Regions from separate parts of the Streptomyces sp. NPDC055025 genome, predicted to be linked through region 4. Evidence: riboswitches for the same ligand, from Rfam matches in the RefSeq annotation. Region 4 holds a riboswitch; each other region holds the start of a gene.
What was found. A riboswitch is a leader RNA that binds a small molecule or an ion and turns the genes downstream of it on or off. The one in region 4 is predicted to bind cyclic di-AMP.
Positions count from the first base shown of each region.

Region 1: it holds a riboswitch for cyclic di-AMP, as region 4 does, so the genes downstream of both, ACWGDX_RS03245 (transglycosylase family protein) here and ACWGDX_RS21975 (M23 family metallopeptidase) in region 4, are expected to answer to the same signal.
Region 2: it holds a riboswitch for cyclic di-AMP, as region 4 does, so the genes downstream of both, ACWGDX_RS01445 (LysM peptidoglycan-binding domain-containing protein) here and ACWGDX_RS21975 (M23 family metallopeptidase) in region 4, are expected to answer to the same signal.
Region 3: it holds a riboswitch for cyclic di-AMP, as region 4 does, so the genes downstream of both, ACWGDX_RS10960 (M23 family metallopeptidase) here and ACWGDX_RS21975 (M23 family metallopeptidase) in region 4, are expected to answer to the same signal.

Region 1 covers NZ_JBSGVS010000003.1:147,416-151,622, forward strand. Annotated here, with positions in the region: gene eno (phosphopyruvate hydratase) at 1-567, opposite strand, end outside; gene ACWGDX_RS03245 (transglycosylase family protein) at 870-1,643, opposite strand; cyclic di-AMP (ydaO/yuaA leader) riboswitch at 1,646-1,818, opposite strand; gene ACWGDX_RS03250 (transglycosylase family protein) at 2,386-3,261, opposite strand; gene ACWGDX_RS03255 (cytochrome P450) at 3,487-4,207, opposite strand, start outside.
Region 2 covers NZ_JBSGVS010000002.1:23,450-27,656, forward strand. Annotated here, with positions in the region: gene ACWGDX_RS01435 (substrate-binding domain-containing protein) at 1-486, shown strand, start outside; gene ACWGDX_RS01440 (hypothetical protein) at 562-990, opposite strand; cyclic di-AMP (ydaO/yuaA leader) riboswitch at 1,546-1,700, shown strand; gene ACWGDX_RS01445 (LysM peptidoglycan-binding domain-containing protein) at 1,705-2,649, shown strand; gene ACWGDX_RS01450 (ScbR family autoregulator-binding transcription factor) at 2,873-3,526, opposite strand; gene ACWGDX_RS01455 (ScbA/BarX family gamma-butyrolactone biosynthesis protein) at 3,666-4,207, shown strand, end outside.
Region 3 covers NZ_JBSGVS010000013.1:97,500-101,706, forward strand. Annotated here, with positions in the region: gene ACWGDX_RS10950 (fasciclin domain-containing protein) at 70-777, shown strand; gene ACWGDX_RS10955 (tyrosine-protein phosphatase) at 1,000-1,797, opposite strand; cyclic di-AMP (ydaO/yuaA leader) riboswitch at 2,235-2,396, shown strand; gene ACWGDX_RS10960 (M23 family metallopeptidase) at 2,399-3,349, shown strand; gene ACWGDX_RS10965 (SGNH/GDSL hydrolase family protein) at 3,535-4,207, shown strand, end outside.
Region 4 covers NZ_JBSGVS010000035.1:69,007-73,213, reverse strand. Annotated here, with positions in the region: gene ACWGDX_RS21980 (PrsW family intramembrane metalloprotease) at 137-1,480, shown strand; gene ACWGDX_RS21975 (M23 family metallopeptidase) at 1,678-2,709, opposite strand; cyclic di-AMP (ydaO/yuaA leader) riboswitch at 2,721-2,875, opposite strand; gene ACWGDX_RS21970 (PP2C family protein-serine/threonine phosphatase) at 3,159-4,207, opposite strand, start outside.

The DNA of each region.
Region 1 (4,207 bases), on a different contig from region 4:
GTGGTAGACCTCGGCGCCCCAGCGCAGCGCCTCGGAGAAGGACTCCGCGCCGATCGGGGCGATCATGAACTCCTGGATGTCCACATTGGAGTCGGCGTGCGAGCCGCCGTTCAGGATGTTCATCATCGGAACGGGCAGCAGATGCGCGTTCGGGCCGCCCAGGTAGCGGAAGAGCGGGAGGTCCGAGGCCTCGGAGGCGGCGTGCGCGACGGCGAGGGAGACACCGAGGATGGCGTTGGCGCCCAGCGAGCCCTTGTTCTCGGTGGCGTCCAGGTCGATCATGGCCTGGTCGATCAGGCGCTGCTCGGTGGCGTCGTAGCCGACGAGCTCCGGGCCGAGCTGCTCGATGACGGCGAGTACGGCCTTCTCGACACCCTTGCCCAGGTAGCGGTCGGGGTCTCCGTCACGGAGTTCCACGGCCTCGAACGCACCGGTGGAGGCACCGGAGGGGACAGCAGCACGGCCGGTGCTGCCGTCGTCGAGGCCGACCTCGACCTCGACCGTGGGGTTGCCTCGGGAGTCCAGGATTTCCCGGGCTACGACGACGTCGATGGACGGCACGAGCATCTCCTTCTGGGATGTGACGCTTGGAGTGCAGGGTCTCATTGGCCTTGCGGCAAGAGCCTAACCGGCTCGGAGACGTCGGCCGCCCGGTGCCCGCCCGCTGGGACGGATCAAGCACCCGAGCGCTTCGGCGCACCCATGAGCACCGTCGTGCGCACCGCCGTGAGCGCCGCCCCGAGTACTCCCTCCGTACTCCCCGAGTGCCCCCTCCGTACGCCCGGAAGGTACGCCCGGAAGAGGGCAGACCCCGGCCCGGCGCGTACGGGGGATCACGCGCCGGGCCGGGGGGATCGGGGGCGGGCGGATCAGCGCAGGTGGAGCTGCTGGCCCGGGTAGATCAGATCGGCGTCGCGGACGATGTCCTTGTTGAGGTCGAAGAGCTTCTTCCAGCCGCCCTTCACCTGCCGCGCGGCGGCGATCTTGGAGAGGCTGTCGCCGGGCTTGACCTTGTACTCGCCGTCGCCCTTCTCGATCGTGGCCGTGGCGGCGCGGGTCTCACCGCGCGAGGCGGGCTGCGCCTGCTCCCGCTTCGGCTGCGCCGGCCGGATCTGCCGCGGGGCGGCCTGTTCCCCCGTACCGGAGCCGGAGGCGGAGGCGGATCCCGAGCCGGAGCCTGAATTCGAAGCGGAACCGGAACCGGAGCCCGAGCCGGAGCCCGAGCCGGAGCCCGCCGAGCCACCGTCGTACGCGGCGCCGGAGAGGTTCACCCCGCAGGTGGGCCACGCGCCCTTGCCCTGGCCCGCCAGGACCTTCTCGGCGACGGCGATCTGCTGGGACTTCGAGGCGAGGTCGGCCCTGGCCGCGTAGGCGGTGCCTCCGTAGGCGGCCCAGGTGGAGCCGCTGAACTGGAGTCCGCCGTAGTACCCGTTGCCGGTGTTGATGGACCAGTTGCCGCCGGACTCGCACTGGGCGACCTGGTCCCACTCGGAGGCGGTCGCGGCGGACGCGGAGGTGGCGCCGATCAGCGGGACCGCGACAGCGGCGCCGGTGATGCCGGCGAGCGTGGCGTAGCGGGCGGTCACGGAGCGGGAGGGACGGCGGTGCCTGCCCTTGCTGGAACCCTTGCTGGAACGCGGCATGGAACTCTCCTCACCGACGCCTACGAGGTGAGCTGTCGGGTTCGGGCCAAGTGAGTTGCCCGGCCGGGTGCTCGCGCACCCGGCTCCACCCCGAGCCGGTCGCCGGCCGTCTCTCGACGGCCGGGGCCGGCACAAACCTTGGGTCCCCCGCTCCTGCCTTCGGCGCATGACGCGACGACTACTCCCCCCGACCGACGGCAGGATTCGGCGTGACGGTCGACGAGGCCCGCGGTGCGAGCGGTTCAGACCGTAATCACAGGCCCGCCGGTTCTTCAAAGGAGAACATCAGGGAAATAACGCCCTTACCCACCCTCCAGGTTTACGCATTTCCCCTGGTGAGAGCGGAAAGCGGGGCAACCCGCGGGTCAAAAGTCCCTAGTTGCAGCAAAGAGACCCTTGTCTCACTTGCACAGAAGTGGACATAGGGCGGCGAACTACCCTTGAATCCGTGCCACTTCACGGCACTTCAAGGACGGGATCAAGAAGGAGACCGAGAGGGAGGCGGAGAGGGAGACACAGGGGGAGCCGGGGAGGGATCAGGGCCGCGGCCAGGGAGGACACCCCCATGGCACGCCGCGACGCACCCGGAGACACCGAGGCGCACCCGGAAGCACCGGGGCACACCAGGAAGCACCATGACCCGCCCGGAAGCACCGGGCGCACCAGGGGGCGGCACACCGGCCGCCCCCCGTTCACCTCACAGCCACCGCGCCGACGGCCCGGAGCCGCCGGCCCGTTCGCCTCAGAGCCAGCCGCCGAGCACCTTCTGCCCGTCGGCGATCAGCCAGTTGCGCTCGACGGGCCGGTCGGCCTCCGCCGGAGCGGGCGATTCCGTACGATCCGTCAGGCCGTCCGTACTGCGCGACAGTCCGTCACCCCGTGAGGCATGACGGCCGTATTCAAGCCCTTCATCCGAATTGCCCGTTACGGCATCGTCCTGGGCGGCTTCACCGCGGTGCTTGCCCTTGGCCGACTCCGCACCGCCGGCGGCGGTGCCACCGAGGCCGTCGGAGCTGAGGCCTTCAGTGCCCTCGCGGCCGTCCACGGAAGCGGAGGCTCCCGGTGCGGGCGTGGTGGCCGAACCGGAGGGGACCGGCTCTCCGGGCAGCGTCTTCCCGTCGGAGGGGGCGGAGGGCGTGGCGTCCGGAGCGCCGGAGGGAGCGTCCGCGGGACCGTCGCTCCGGTCGTCCTGCGCGGCTCCCGCCGAGCCGGAGCCGCCCCCGAGACCGACACCGTCCAGCACGGCGCCCGTGAGCCCGGAGACCGGCGCGCAGCTCGACCAGGCCTTCACGCCCTGCGCCGCGAGCACCTTCTCCGCCACGGCTATCTGCTGGGAGCGGCTGGCGAGGTCGGCGCGGGCCGCGTACTCCCCGCCGCCGAAGGCGTCCCAGGTCTCCTGGGTGAGCTGGAGGCCGCCGTAGTGGCCGTTGCCGAGGTCCGCGCTCCACATGCCGCCGCTCTCGCATTCCGCGACACGGTCCCAGGTGGAGGCGTCCGCCGCGCTGGCGCCCGAGGCGGCGAACAGCGGGATGGCGATCGCCGACCCGGTCACCCCCGCGGCGACGATCAGAGCGGGGGCCTGGCGTGGTCTGCGGTGTCGGCCGTTCGCGGAGCGCATGCGCTTGCCTTCCGTGTGACTGTCGTTTCGACTACGGCGTGTTGCAGCTGAGTCGTCGGTGAACGTAGCGGTACTCGAACGTCTGTCACAAGTCGATGCAGCGGAGATCACGTGAAAGTCACATTACTGACGGTCCGTCAGTTATGGAGTGACGATCCGACAGTGATCGGCGCCGGTCCCATGGCGGTACGGCGGCCGTCCGCCGCCGAATCCGTCAGTGGCTCATCAGCCGGACAATGGCGTGAACTGCACCGGAAGTGTGCGCAATCCACGCATGATGAGCCCGCCGCGCCAGCGCAAATCGGCAGGATCCACAGCAAGTCGCACATCGGGCAGACGGGTCAGCAGAGACGCGAGAGCGGTCTGTCCCTCAAGGCGGGCGAGGGGCGCGCCGAGGCAGTAGTGGATGCCGTGCCCGTAGCCGAGGTGCTGATTGTCACGCCGCGCGAGATCGGGCGTGTCGGGCGACGCGAACCGCTCGGGGTCACGGTTCGCCGCGGCGAGGACGACCAGTACGGGATCGCCCACCGCTATCCGCTGCCCGCCGAGCGTCACCGGCTCGGTGGCGTACCGCCAGGTGGCCAGCTCCACCGGACCGTCGTGGCGCAGCAGTTCCTCGACACCCGTCGCGAGCAGTTCCGTCTCCCCCGCGTCGAGCGAACGCTGGAGCCGGGCGTGCTGCTCCGGGTGGCGCATCAGCGTATGGACGCCGTTGCCGATCAGATTCACGGTTGTCTCGAAACCGGCAAAAAGGATGATGAAGGCCATCGCCGCGGCCTCGTTCTCGCTGAGATGCTCGCCGTCGTCACTGGCCCGCACGAGACCGGAGATCAGATCGTCGCCCGGGTTCTCCCTTTTGCGGTGGATGAGTTCGGCCAGATACGCCCGGATCTTCTTGACCGACCGCGCCACTCCGCCACGCGGTCCGCCGCCGTGCCGGATCATC
Region 2 (4,207 bases), on a different contig from region 4:
GGGCTCGGGCACACCCGCGTCGGCTATCTGGAGAGGACCAGTCCGCACACGGCCCCGCAGATCCGGTCGGGCCTCGCCGTCGGACTGGAGCGCGCCGGGCTCGATCCGGCTCCCGTGGTCACGGCGTCACTGCCGCGCTGGACCGCCGAGGACGCGGACGGCTTCCTCGGCCGTCTGATGGCGCGGGGGGCGACGGCCGCGCTCTGCTTCGCGGACCGTGAGGCGTCCTTGCTGGTCGGCGCGGCCCGGCGGCGGGGACTGGGTGTCCCGGAGGACCTTTCCGTGATCGGCTACGACAACGAGGTGGCCGACCTGTGCGAAGTGCCTCTGACCACCGTCTCCCCGGCGAAGACGGATATCGGCCGACGGGCCGCGGGCATCCTCAGAGCCCGTATCGCCGACCCGGACGCCCCACGACGGCAGGAAGCGTTTGTGCCGCACCTCGTCATACGCGACTCCACGGGCCCGGCGCCCCGGCGGAACTGAGGCCCGGCGGCACTGAAGCACGACGCTCCCTCGCGCTCGCACTCGCGGTTCACCGGTCGCGAGCGGGCGTACGCGTCAGAGTTCGCGGCCATGGGTTTCGGCGTACCCGATCAGATCCTCGTAGGTCTGTCCGTCGGGGCGATAGAACTCGTCGCGGTCACGGCCGGGGCCGCCGGCCAGGGCTTCGCCCAGAAGCCTGGAGACGGTCAGGGCCGCGGACAGCGGCCGGTGATCGACGACGATCTCGTCCACCTGGCCCTGGTCATTGATATGGAACACGCCGACTCCCGTCACCGGCCTGCCGTCGACGACGGCGGTGTACTCGTTCACCCGACGGTCACCGAACTCGCCCTCCCAGACGGGAGTGAACTCGCGGTAGAGGCCGAGCACGGCACGAATCTGCGCCCGCACCGCCTCGGCTCCCCGCAGACTGCCGTTCATCACCGAACCGGCGAGCACGACATCCGGCGCCAGATCCCTCAGAAACCACGGATCCTGTGACACTGAACCTCCTCGTGGAACAGACGAGTTACGCCATGAACGTACGCGATGTGGCGACGCCGTCGCGGCGCCGGCGCACTCCCAAAGGCTGTCCCCCCGTTCCACCGCTTTCCCTCCCCGAATGGTGGCGATACGCACTCGGCACGCACCCCGACGCGGAATAAATGACACCCACATCGAATTGGTCGGAGCAGCATGGTATATCGCACCCGTTTTGAAAAGTAATTGTATGGGCGGTTTGCCCGCATTCTTCCCGTGGTGCATTTGGGTGGTATTGGCACGCCTTGGCATTCTCTGTACGGTGTTGTGACGTCAGAAATTCCGTCAGGGGTCATGATGTGCGTCACATCGGCCGTGTTCCGTGGCTCCCGTCGCCTCGGCCATTTCGCTCCCGGGGAGCGAGAGTTGAGTCCCCGGACGACTTCTGCGTAACCGGATCATTCCGCTCTGGATTCGTCCGCCGGGATCGCGCTGTGAATTCAGGTCTTGTTTTTGTCCGGACGTTCCGCCTACGTTCACGTCAATCCGGACGGACCGCCGAATCCTGCCGCCGCCCGGAAACCGAACCCACTCACGCACGGCAGGAGCGGGGGACCCAGGTAAGGCGCCGTTCCGGAATCCGGACCGGCTTGGGGTGAAGCCGCGCTCATACCGCGGCCGGGCAGCTCCAGCCCGAACCCGACAGCTCACCTCGCAGGCGACGGAGAGGAATGCGTCATGCCCGCACAGGCCAAGCACCGCCGTCCCAGAACCAGCCCGTTCGCCCGAGGTCTCGCCGTCGTGGGCACGGGTGGTGCCGTACTCGCGCTCCCGTTCATCGCCGCGACCACCGCCGAGGCGGTGTCGTCGCCCGCCGCCGCGACGCAGAAGGACAACCCGGAGACCTACTCCGTCGTCGCGGGGGACTCGCTCTCCAGGATCGCGGCCGCGCACTCCGTCAGCGGCGGCTGGAAGAAGCTGTACGAGGACAACCGTGAGGTCATCGGCGGCAATCCGGCACTGATCCACCCCGGCGTCGAACTGACCCTCGGTGAGAGGACCGCGTCCGCCCCGCCCGCCACCGCCACACCGGCCACCGCCACGTCGGCGGCCACCGCACCAGCGGCCACCGCACCGGCCACCGCCGTGGTCGAGCAGGAAACCGCGACGGCGGCCACCGACGACGCGACGGCGGCCACGGAGGACGCGACGGCGGCCACCGACGACGCGACGGCGGCCACGGAGGACGCGACGGCGGCTACCGAGGATCCGACGGCGACCGCCGAGGACGCCGGGGCCACCGCCGAGAGCGCGACGGCCGATACGAGCGACACCGTCACCCAGGCGGCCCCGAAGACATACACCGACGATCTGGACGGCTGGATCAACGAGTCGCTGGACGTCATGGCCGCCCAGGGCATCCCCGGCAGCTACGACGGTATCTACCGGAACATCATGCGTGAGTCCTCCGGCAATCCGTCGGCCATCAACAACTGGGACTCCAACGCCGCCGCCGGTACGCCCTCCAAGGGCCTGCTCCAGGTCATCGACCCCACGTTCCAGGCCTACCACGTGCCCGGTACGTCGATGGACAGCTTCGACCCGGTCGCCAACATCACCGCCGCCTGCAACTACGCGGCCGACCGGTACGGCTCGATCGACAATGTGAACGGCCCGTACTGACAGACCCCGCGGACAGACCCCGCGGACAGACCCCGCGGACAGACCCCGCTGACAGGCTCCGCCGGCGCTCGACGCTGACGTACCGTCACATCCGTACAGGCCCGCGCGCTCGTGCATCCGCGCACCCGCACGTCCGCGCACCCGCACAGACGGCCGGACCCGGCCGGGACATCCTCCGTCCCGGCCGGGTCCGGCCGTCTGTCCGTCCACCGCCGCCCTCGGTTCATCGCCCCCCGGCGGGCACCGGTGCGAGGGGGTGTTCACGCACCCGCGCGAGCAGGGCCGCCGGATCCGGGTCCGTCTGAAGGGCGTTCAGGAGCAGCAGCCACAGATCGTGCAGCGCTTCCTCGATCTGACGGCGCCCCTCCAGGGCGTCGGAGACGGTGTGCAGTCCGAAGAAGGCGCACACGAGTCCGTGCGCGGCCACCTGAGGGGTGACGCCATGTGTGAGTTCCCCCTCCTGACGGGCCTCTTCGAGAAGTTTGGTGACGGTTTCCAGCCAGCCCACAAAAGGTCTCGGCAGCGTGGCATTGATAGCGGTGCGCTCCGCCCAGAGCCGGGCGCCCGCGCGGATGACGACATCGTCCCGGAAGGCCCTCGCCACCTCGAAACTCAGCGCGACCAGCCGTTCCAGCGCCGGACGGTCGGACGCGCTGTAACGGTCGATCAGATCGGGCCAGGTCGCGAAATGCTCCTCGACAATGGCGAGGGCGAGATTCTCCTTGCTGGCGTAGTGGAAGTAGATGGCTCCGCTGGTGCGGCCGGACTGTGCGCTGATATCGCTGATACTGGTGCCTGAGTAACCCCGCTCATCGAACAACTGTGCCGCCGCTTCCAGGAGAAACCTCCGCGTCGTTTTCGCCCGAACCTGCTGCACCCGAACCCGCACGTGTACCCCGGATTGCCGTTCCGTTAAATGACAGCAGGCAATGTAGCGGCTTTTCCCACCGGGCGTGGCGGGCTTGGCGGCTCCGGGCTGGGGTGCGTAGCAACGAAAATTGCGGTGTTCTTGTCGCATGAATACAACGGTTGCTGAGGCATCGATCGTCGGCACCCTGGAGGACGTCCGCCCGCTGTCCTGGTCGCGTACGGTCGCACGCGAGATGGTGCACCGCGACTCCGTGGCCGAGGTGCTGCTCACCGATGTACGGCGGAGTCCGGACGGCGGATTCGAAGCCGCGGCGTCCTGGTCCCGGTCCCATCCGACCTTTCCGCGCGACGGCGCCGATCTGCACAGTCCGCTGATGATCGTCGAGACGCTGCGCCAGCTCGGGATCTATATCCCGCTCCGGTATTTCGATGTCGCGCCCACCGCGCATCTGCTCATCACCGATCTGTTCTTCGGGATCGATCCGTCGGCGGAACCCCGGGCGGTCTCCGGTGCCACCGGGGTGACCTGCGCCGTACGCGCGAGCGAGGTGCGCCGCGCCGCCGAGGACGGCGCGGTCACCGGACTGCGGCTCGATGTCTCCTTCTCCGCCCGGGGCACGGTGTTCGCGCGGGCCGGGGGCGGTGCGCGCGTCATGGACGGCGAACGGTACGACGCCGTACGGACCGG
Region 3 (4,207 bases), on a different contig from region 4:
GATCCGGCCGCGTCGACGCCTCCGGGCCCGAGCCGGGGCCCCTCCTCCCACAGGAAGAGGAATCGAACCATGAACCGCACCCGTCTCCGCACCACAGCCATGTCCACCGCCGCCGCGGTCACCCTCCCGCTCTCGCTGGGAGTCATGGCTCCTCAGGCCTTCGCCGCCCCGACGCCGAGCACACCCACATCGACCAGCACGTCGGCGTCACCCAGCACACCCGCCTCACCGAGCCCGTCCGCCTCACCGAGCACCTCGCCCTCGGCCTCGCCCAGCACGTCCGCGTCCGCCGGTGCGGCCGTCCCCTTCGGTCCGGGGTGCTCGTCACTGCTGCGCAAGGGCATCGGCGGCAGCTTCTCCAGAATGGCGACCCAGCCTGTCGCCACCGCGCTGGCGGAGAACACGCATCTCTCCACCTTCGTCGCCCTGGTGAAGAAGGCCGGACTGGCCGACAAGCTGAACACCACGAAGGACATCACCGTCTTCGCCCCGACCAACGACGCCTTCGCCAAGCTCTCCAAGGCGCAGCTCGACGCGATCCGCGACAACGAGGCCCAGCTCAGGAAGGTCCTGAACTACCACGTGACGGAGAAGAAGGTCGCCCCCGACCAGCTCCCGAACGGTGTCTTCAAGACCCTGGAGGGCGGCACGCTCACCACATCGGGCTCGGGTGAGTCGTTCAAGGTCAACGGGACGACGAACATCGTCTGCGGTGACGTCCGGACCAAGAACGCCAACGTGTACGTGATCGACACCGTGCTGATGCCCCCGAGCTAGTACCGCAATTGCGGTACTAGCGCCTCTCCCGGCAGCGTGGACCCGTCCACGGATCCGGCCACGGATCCGGCCGGAAGCCACACGTACCCGACGGCCCGGCCGGGGCCCCGGGGCCCGCGGCACGGGGCCCGGGGCCGGGGGGTGCCCCCCCCCCCCCCCCCCGACACCGGCATGATCGTCCAGGTCCTGTTCGGACGGGACCTAGTCCTGTTCGGACAGGACTTAGTCGAGGAGGCGGGCGCGCAGCCGTTCACGGGTTTCGGGGGCCAGTCCCAGCCCCTCGGTCAGATAGGTGTCGGTGCTGCCCCAGGTCTTCTCGATGGTCTCGAAGGCCGTCGCGAGATACTCGGCGCGCGCGTCGAAGAGCGGACTGAGCAGGTCCATCACCTCGGTGGACGTCCCGGTGGGCGAATTGTCGCTGCGCTGGACCGGATAACGGCGGTGCGGGTCGTTCGACTTCAGATAGTCCGCTTCGATCGCCTCGGGCTCCACCCCGACCGCGAGCAGGGCCACCGCGATCGAGAGACCGGCCCGGTCCTTGCCCGCGGCGCAGTGCATGAGCGCCGGCACGCTGTCCCCGGCGAGGGCGTGCAGGACACGGCTGTGCTCGGCGGTGCGCTCCTTGATGATCGAGCGGTACGAGCCGGTCATCCGGGCCGCGGCCCTGCCGTCCGCGAGGAGCGAGCGGAGCTGGTCCAGATCGCCGTCCCTGACCATCCGCCAGAACTCGGCACCGTCGGCGGGGTCGGTGAGCGGAATGTTCACATTGCGCACGCCGGGCAGTTCCACGTCCGCGCCGTCGAGCTTCAGATCGGCCGCGTTGCGGAAGTCGAAGATCGTGTGAAGTCCGAGGGACGAGAGGAAGGCCGCGTCGGCCGCGGTGGCGTTGGCGAGATGGCCGCTGCGGAAGAGCCGGCCCGGACGGACCTGCCTGCCGTCGGTGGTGGGCAGTCCTCCGACATCGCGGAAGTTGCGCACGCCGGCCAGCTCGGGCTCTGTCGACGGGACCTGCTGCGTCACGGCCTGCTCCTCCGTGTCTGCCGTCGGCGCGGCTCGCCGACGCTGTCGACCTCTGACAGTACGACATCTGTTCGTGTGGCAATCAGTTCGACTGTCAGGAATCCAATGGGAGCATTCGGACATTATTCGCGGATAGATATCGCTCAAATGCCCATCTGTCCGTATTGGGTGATTCCTTACACCCTGCCCCGGTCGCGGTGGAGATGGGTTCCGGTCCGTGACCAGGATCATATCCGTGACGTTCCGTGGCGGTGCCATGTATTCGAATTCCCCGCCTGACACGGAGTTCGGAGACCGTTGTCGACACAGGGTGACCGGTAAAACCGGGTTAAATGCGAGTGCGACTTGTCGATGGAAAAGGATCCCTTGTTCCACTCGCCCCACTCGCCTACGTTCACCCTCAATCCGGTCGGACCGCCGAATCCTGCCGCCGCCCGGAATTCTTATCGTCAAGCAATGCGTGGCAGGAGCGGGGGACCCAGGTAGTACGCCGATCCGGAACTCCGGAACGGCTTGGGGTGAAGTCGTGCGGTAAGTGCGACCGGGCATCTCCAGTCCGAACCCGACAGCTCACCTCGCAGGCGCCGGAGAGGAATTCGCCATGCCCGCGAAGGGTAAGCACCGCCGTCACAAGGCCAACAACCCGGTATCGCGCGGATTCATAGCCGCCGGTACCGGTGGAGCCGCCATCGCACTTCCGCTCATCGGTGCCACCGGCGCGCACGCCGCGCAGAAGGCCGCACCCGCCAGCGCGCCCGAGGCCGTCTCCCAGCAGCAGTTCGGCGGGGAGCAGACCGGCGCGAAGAAGGCCACCGCCAAGAAGAGCGCCGCCAGGACCCGGATCTACTCCGTGGTCCCGGGCGACTCCCTGTCGAAGATCGCCAAGGAACAGCATGTCCGGGGCGGCTGGCACAAGCTGTACGCGGACAACCGCAAGGCCGTCGGATCCGACCCGTCGCTGATCCACCCCGGGCTGAAGCTGACCATCAAGGCGAGAGGCGGGGAGCACACCCGTCCCGCGAAGCCGGCCGAGCCGTCCCACTCCTCCGACGGCGGTTCCTCGGACCCGTCGACCGCCACACCGGCCGAGGACAACGGCGGGTCGACGTCCGCGCCCGGCGACACGCCGGAGCAGAGCAGCGACTCCGCCTTCACCACGCCGGTCGACGATCCTCAGATCGGCACTCCGTACCATGCCTCGGGCAGCAGTTGGGCCAGCGGCTACCACACCGGTGTGGACTTCCTGGTCGACACGGGCACCGAGGTGAAGGCGGTCGGCGCGGGCACGGTCGTGGCGGCGGGCTGGGGCGGCTCGTACGGCAACCAGATCGTCATCGAGCACAGTGACGGCCACTACTCGCAGTACGCCCATCTCTCCTCCATATCCGTCTCCGAGGGCGACACCGTCAGCGAGGGCCAGCAGATCGGTCTCTCCGGCGCCACCGGCAATGTCACGGGTCCGCACCTGCACTTCGAGATCCGTACCGGACCGGACTACGGCTCGGACATCGACCCGCTGGCGTATCTGCGCGATCAGGGTGTCAACATCTGAGACCCGGCCCGTCCGAGGCATGGCAAACGTCCTTTCTCCGCTCTCCGTCGGGCACTTCCGTGCCGGACGGAGAGCGTTGGGCATATTCCCGCTTGGCCGAAAATTGACCAATGGTGTATCTCACCCCTCGTCAACCGTTTCCTACGGTCGCGTAGGTCACATCTGCGGGTGAAAGATGTGGTGTTGTGGCAGACGATTCGAGATCAAGAAGAAGAGGCGTATTCGGGTCGTACACGGCGATCGGTGACAGCTTCACGGAGGGCGTGGGCGATCCCGGACCCGATGGACGCTATGTCGGCTGGGCGGACCGGCTCGCGGTGCTGCTCGCCGATCAACTGGCTGACCGGCTCACCGATCCGGTGACCGGCGAGGTGGCCCTCCCGGCCGGCCCCGCGGACACCGTGCACGGAGATTTCCGCTACGCGAATCTCGCCGTACGCGGCCGGCTCCTCGACCAGATCGTCAGCGAGCAGATACCCCGGGCCAAGGAACTCGCCCCCGATCTGGTCACCTTCTGCGCGGGCGGCAATGACATCATCCGGCCCGGCACCGACCCCGACGATGTCGCCGAGCGCTTCGAGCGGGCCGTCGCCGATCTGACCGGGGCGGTCGGCACGGTCATGGTGACCACGGGCTTCGACACCCGGGGCGTGCCCGTGCTCCGTCATCTTCGCGGCAAGATCGCGACCTACACCGCCCATGTACGGGCCATCGCCGACCGCTACGACTGCCCGGTGCTGGATCTCTGGTCCCTCAAGTCAGTGCAGGACAGGCGGGCCTGGGACGGCGACCGGCTGCATCTCTCCCCCGAGGGCCACACCCGTGTCGCGCTGCGTGCGGCGCAGGTGCTCGGTTTCG
Region 4 (4,207 bases):
CTGACCCGCTGACCCGCGACCTGACCGTAGGGCGCGCCCCGAGTCCGCCCGTAACCCCGTCCCCCGTAGCCCCGTAACCGGCGGTAGCGGCAGAGGCACCATCGCCAGTGTCAGTGGCTCTCGTTAGGGTCATCGGGTGTCGGAACCCTCGCAGCAGCGCCCCGATCCGGGCCCGGCGATCCCTGTCTACGAGCAGCAGGAACAGCTCGGTGACCTGTGGACCGCCGTACCGGACCCTGCCCGCAGGCGCTATCGCCCGCGCCGCGCCTTCTGGCGGCACCGGGCGGTGCGGGCGGGGGCCGTGATCACGCTGCTCGCACTCTGCGCGCTGGTGATCCTGGCGCTCGTGCGGGACCAGACCGGCACCGAGGGCTTTCTGGTCGGTCTCGGCCTCGCCGTGCTGCCCGTACCGCTCCTGATGGCGGCCTTCCGCTGGCTGGACCGCGTCGACCCCGGCCCCTGGCGCAATCTGCTGTTCTCGTTCGCCTGGGGTGCCTTCGCCGCCGCCCTGGTCGCGATCATCGCCAACACCTTCGCGACCCGGTGGATAGCCATCGCCACCGCGGACCCGGCGGGCGCGGAGTCCCTGGGCGCCACGGTGATAGCACCGGTCGTGGAGGAGAGCGCCAAGGCCGCGGCGATCCTGCTGATCTTCCTGTTCCGCAGACGGGACTTCACCGGGCTGGTCGACGGGGTCGTGTTCGCGGGCTTCACCGCCACCGGCTTCGCCTTCACCGAGAACATCCTCTATCTCGGCAGCGCCTTCGGCGAGGACCAGACCGCGGACCGCACGGGCCTGCCCGCCATGACGGCGGCGACCTTCTTCGTACGGGTGGTGCTGTCCCCGTTCGCGCACCCGCTCTTCACCGTGCTCACGGGCATAGGCTTCGGGCTGGCGGCGATGGCGACCCGTCGCCAGAGGATCCGGCGGTTCGCCCTTCCACCGCTCGGTCTGGCGCTGGCGATGGGGATGCACGCGCTGTGGAACGGCTCGACGTCGCTCTTCGGCCCGTTCGGCTTCTACGCCGTGTACGCGGCGTTCATGGTGCCGGCCTTCGGGCTGCTGACCTGGCTGGCGATCTGGAGCAGACAGCGCGAGCTGCGTACGGTCTCCGCCGAGCTGCCCGCGTACGCGGCGGCGGGCTGGCTGCCGGCCGCCGCGCCCCAGGCGCTCTCCTCAATGCGGGCGCGCACGGTGGCACGCGATTTCGCGGGCCGTACGTACGGGCCCCAGGCGTCCAGATCGGTCGGCGAGTACGAGGCGTTCGCGACGTCCCTGGCGTTTCTGCGCCACCACGCCCAGCGCGGCAAGGCCGGCCCGGACTTCGTCGAGCGCGAGCAGGAGCTGCTGCACCATCTCTGGCAGCGCAGGGAGACGGCGGGACCGGCCCTGACCTATGCGGCGCGGGCCACGGGCCGGGTGCCGGTGCCTCCGCCGTACATCGACTACGACGGCTACAACCCGTACCGCCAGTACTGACGAACGTGGACGAACACGGACGAACGTGCCGGTCCGGTCCGGTCGGGTCCGGAAACGGGACCGGCGGCCCAGGCGTCGGGGGGCGAGCGCCGGAGCCGCCGGGGACCGGACTGTGCCAGTCGCGCCACGGGGTCAAATCGGGGAATCGAGGGATCGGGGACGGAGACCCGAGCCCGGGTCATGGGGTCACACCCGGGTCAGGGAGTCAGGCCCTTGCTGCTCAGCCAGCTCATGGGGTCGATACCGGAGCCACCCGCGGTGTGCACCTCAAGGTGCAGATGCGGTCCCGTCACATTGCCGGTCGCGCCGACCCGGCCGATGGTCTCGCCGGTGGTGACCTTCTGCCCGGCGGTGACGGTCATCGAGGACTGGTGGCAGTACCAGATCTCCGTACCGTCATCCAGCTCCAGGATGGTGCGGTAGCCGTACGAGCCCGACCAGCCGGCGGAGGTGACCGTGCCGCTGTGCACGGCCTTGACCGGGGTGCCCGTCGGGGCGGCGAAGTCCAGACCGGTGTGGTAGCCGGAGGACCACATGGAGCCGGACTCACCGTAGGTCGAGGTGATGGTGTACGAGGAGGTGGGAAGGGCGAAGCTGGCCGCGAGCTTCGCGAGGCGCTCCGCCTCCGCCTTGGCCCTGGCCTCCGCCTCGGCCTTCTTCCTGGCCTCTTCGATCTTCTTCTCGGCCTCGGTCTGCTGCTTCTTGGCCAGTGCCGCGGCCTGCTCGGCCGCCGCGCGCTCCGCGGCCGCCTTCTCCGTCGCGTCGGCCTCGTTCTGCTGCTGCTCCGCCTGCTGGAGGATCCGGGCCCGCAGGGCCTCGCCCGCGTCCGTGGCGCCCTGCTCCGCGTCCGCGGCGGTCATACCGGCGGTGGTGAGCGGGGCACTGGCCAGCAGGTCCGGCTCGGCCTCGTCCGCCGCCAGCGATCCCATGCCCGGGAGCGACCCGGCGTCGGGGAGATTGTCGGTGATGGCGTCGGGCAGGGATATGGAGACCGCGGGCTTGTCCTGAGCGGTGGCCATGCCGCCCGCGCCGACGGCGGCTATGACGCCGACGCCGAGGACGGTGGAGCTACGGGCGAAGCCGTTGCGCTGCTTGCCGACGCGATGCCTGCCGCGTACCGGGCGTACGGACTCCTCGGTCGGGTTCCACTCGCCCCATGCCCGCTCCGGCTCGCTGCCGAAGGAGGTGGTTTCGAAGGGGGCGGTGGGGGCAGGCTGATTGGACGCCACTGAGGCGCACTCCTTTCCTTCCTTCTCGCCTACCGGGTTAGCTGACGGGTTCGGAGCAGGAAGGTCTCCTACGGTCGCCCTACGCCGCACAAGGCAGCGAAGAACTTCCGATTCACCCCAATTGGTGGTTCCCCGGTTCCCTTGCGGGATTCGGCGCGTGAGCACGGTGCCGACTCTTACGACGGCTGGGACGACCGCGCTGCGTTATCGAACGTTAATAGAGACCAGGCCCTTATTCCAAGCTGTTCCCGGTGATCATTAACAACTTCGCATCGGACACACCAGGGCACATGCATACGCAATCGGGCGAGCTGACTTCCTTTCAGTACACCCCGAATATCTGACGGTGTGTCAAATGTTATGCGGAGGGATACCTGTCGATCACACACGGTGGTGACGGCGGACTCGGCGTCAGCGAACGGCCCCGGGAAACGGCAGCAGGGAAGGCGTCAGGGAACGAGGGGTATCGTCCTGCGCCGCTCCGGCTGCCCCTCCGTGGGGCGGTTCACCGCCAGCAGCGCCATGTCGTCCTGGCTCCCGCCGCCGGTGTGCAGCCGGACGTCGTCGATCAGCGCCTGGAGCAGTTCGTCGGGCCCCTGGAAGATCCGTCCGTCGAGCCGGTCCATCGGCACATAGAAGACTCCCTGGGCGTCACGCGCCTCAGAGAGTCCGTCCGTGTAGAAGAGCAGCGTCGAGCCGGCCGGGTAGACGGCCTGCTGGGCACGGTCCGGCCACGCGGCCAGTTCGCTCATCCCGAGCGGCAGCGCGGGGTCGCGCGTCTCCAGCATCCGTACCGCGCCGTCCTCGCACATCAGCAGCGGATCGGGATGGCCCCGGTTGACCAGCCGCACCACGCTCCCGTCGTGCGGGATCTCGGCGAGCACCGCCGTGGTGAACCCCTCGAAGGCGTCCAGCCCGCCTCGTCTGCTCCCGTCGCGGGTGAGCGCGCGCTCCAGCCGCTGCGCCACCCCCTCCAGCGATCTCTCCTGCTCGGCGGCCTCCCGGAAGGACCCGATGACGACGGCCACCGCCTCGACCGCCTCCAGCCCTTTCCCCCGTACGTCCCCCACCACCAGTCGTACCCCGTACGGCGTGTCCTGTACGGCGAACAGGTCGCCGCCGATGAACGCGCCCTCCTGGGCCGCCTCGTACCGCGCGGCGATACGCAGCCCGCCGATCCGTTCGGCGGGTCTTGGCAGCACCGCCCGTTGAGCGGTCTCGGCGATGATCCGGGCCGAGGCGAGCCGCTGCCCGCTGCGGCGCAGTACCCCGCCGATGTAGAGCGCGAGAAGAGACACGATCACCACCGTCAGCAACTCACTGAGCGACTCCAGCGTGTTGAGCGAGTTGGCGTAGAGGTGCATCGACAGTTCGGCGCAGACCGCCGCGAGGCTGATCAGCAGCGTGCCGATCAGCGGGTAGAACGGCGCCGCGACCAGGGGGGCGGCGGCGTACAGGGGGGCGGCGGTGACCCGCGTCGGCGTCGAGAGATCGAGGA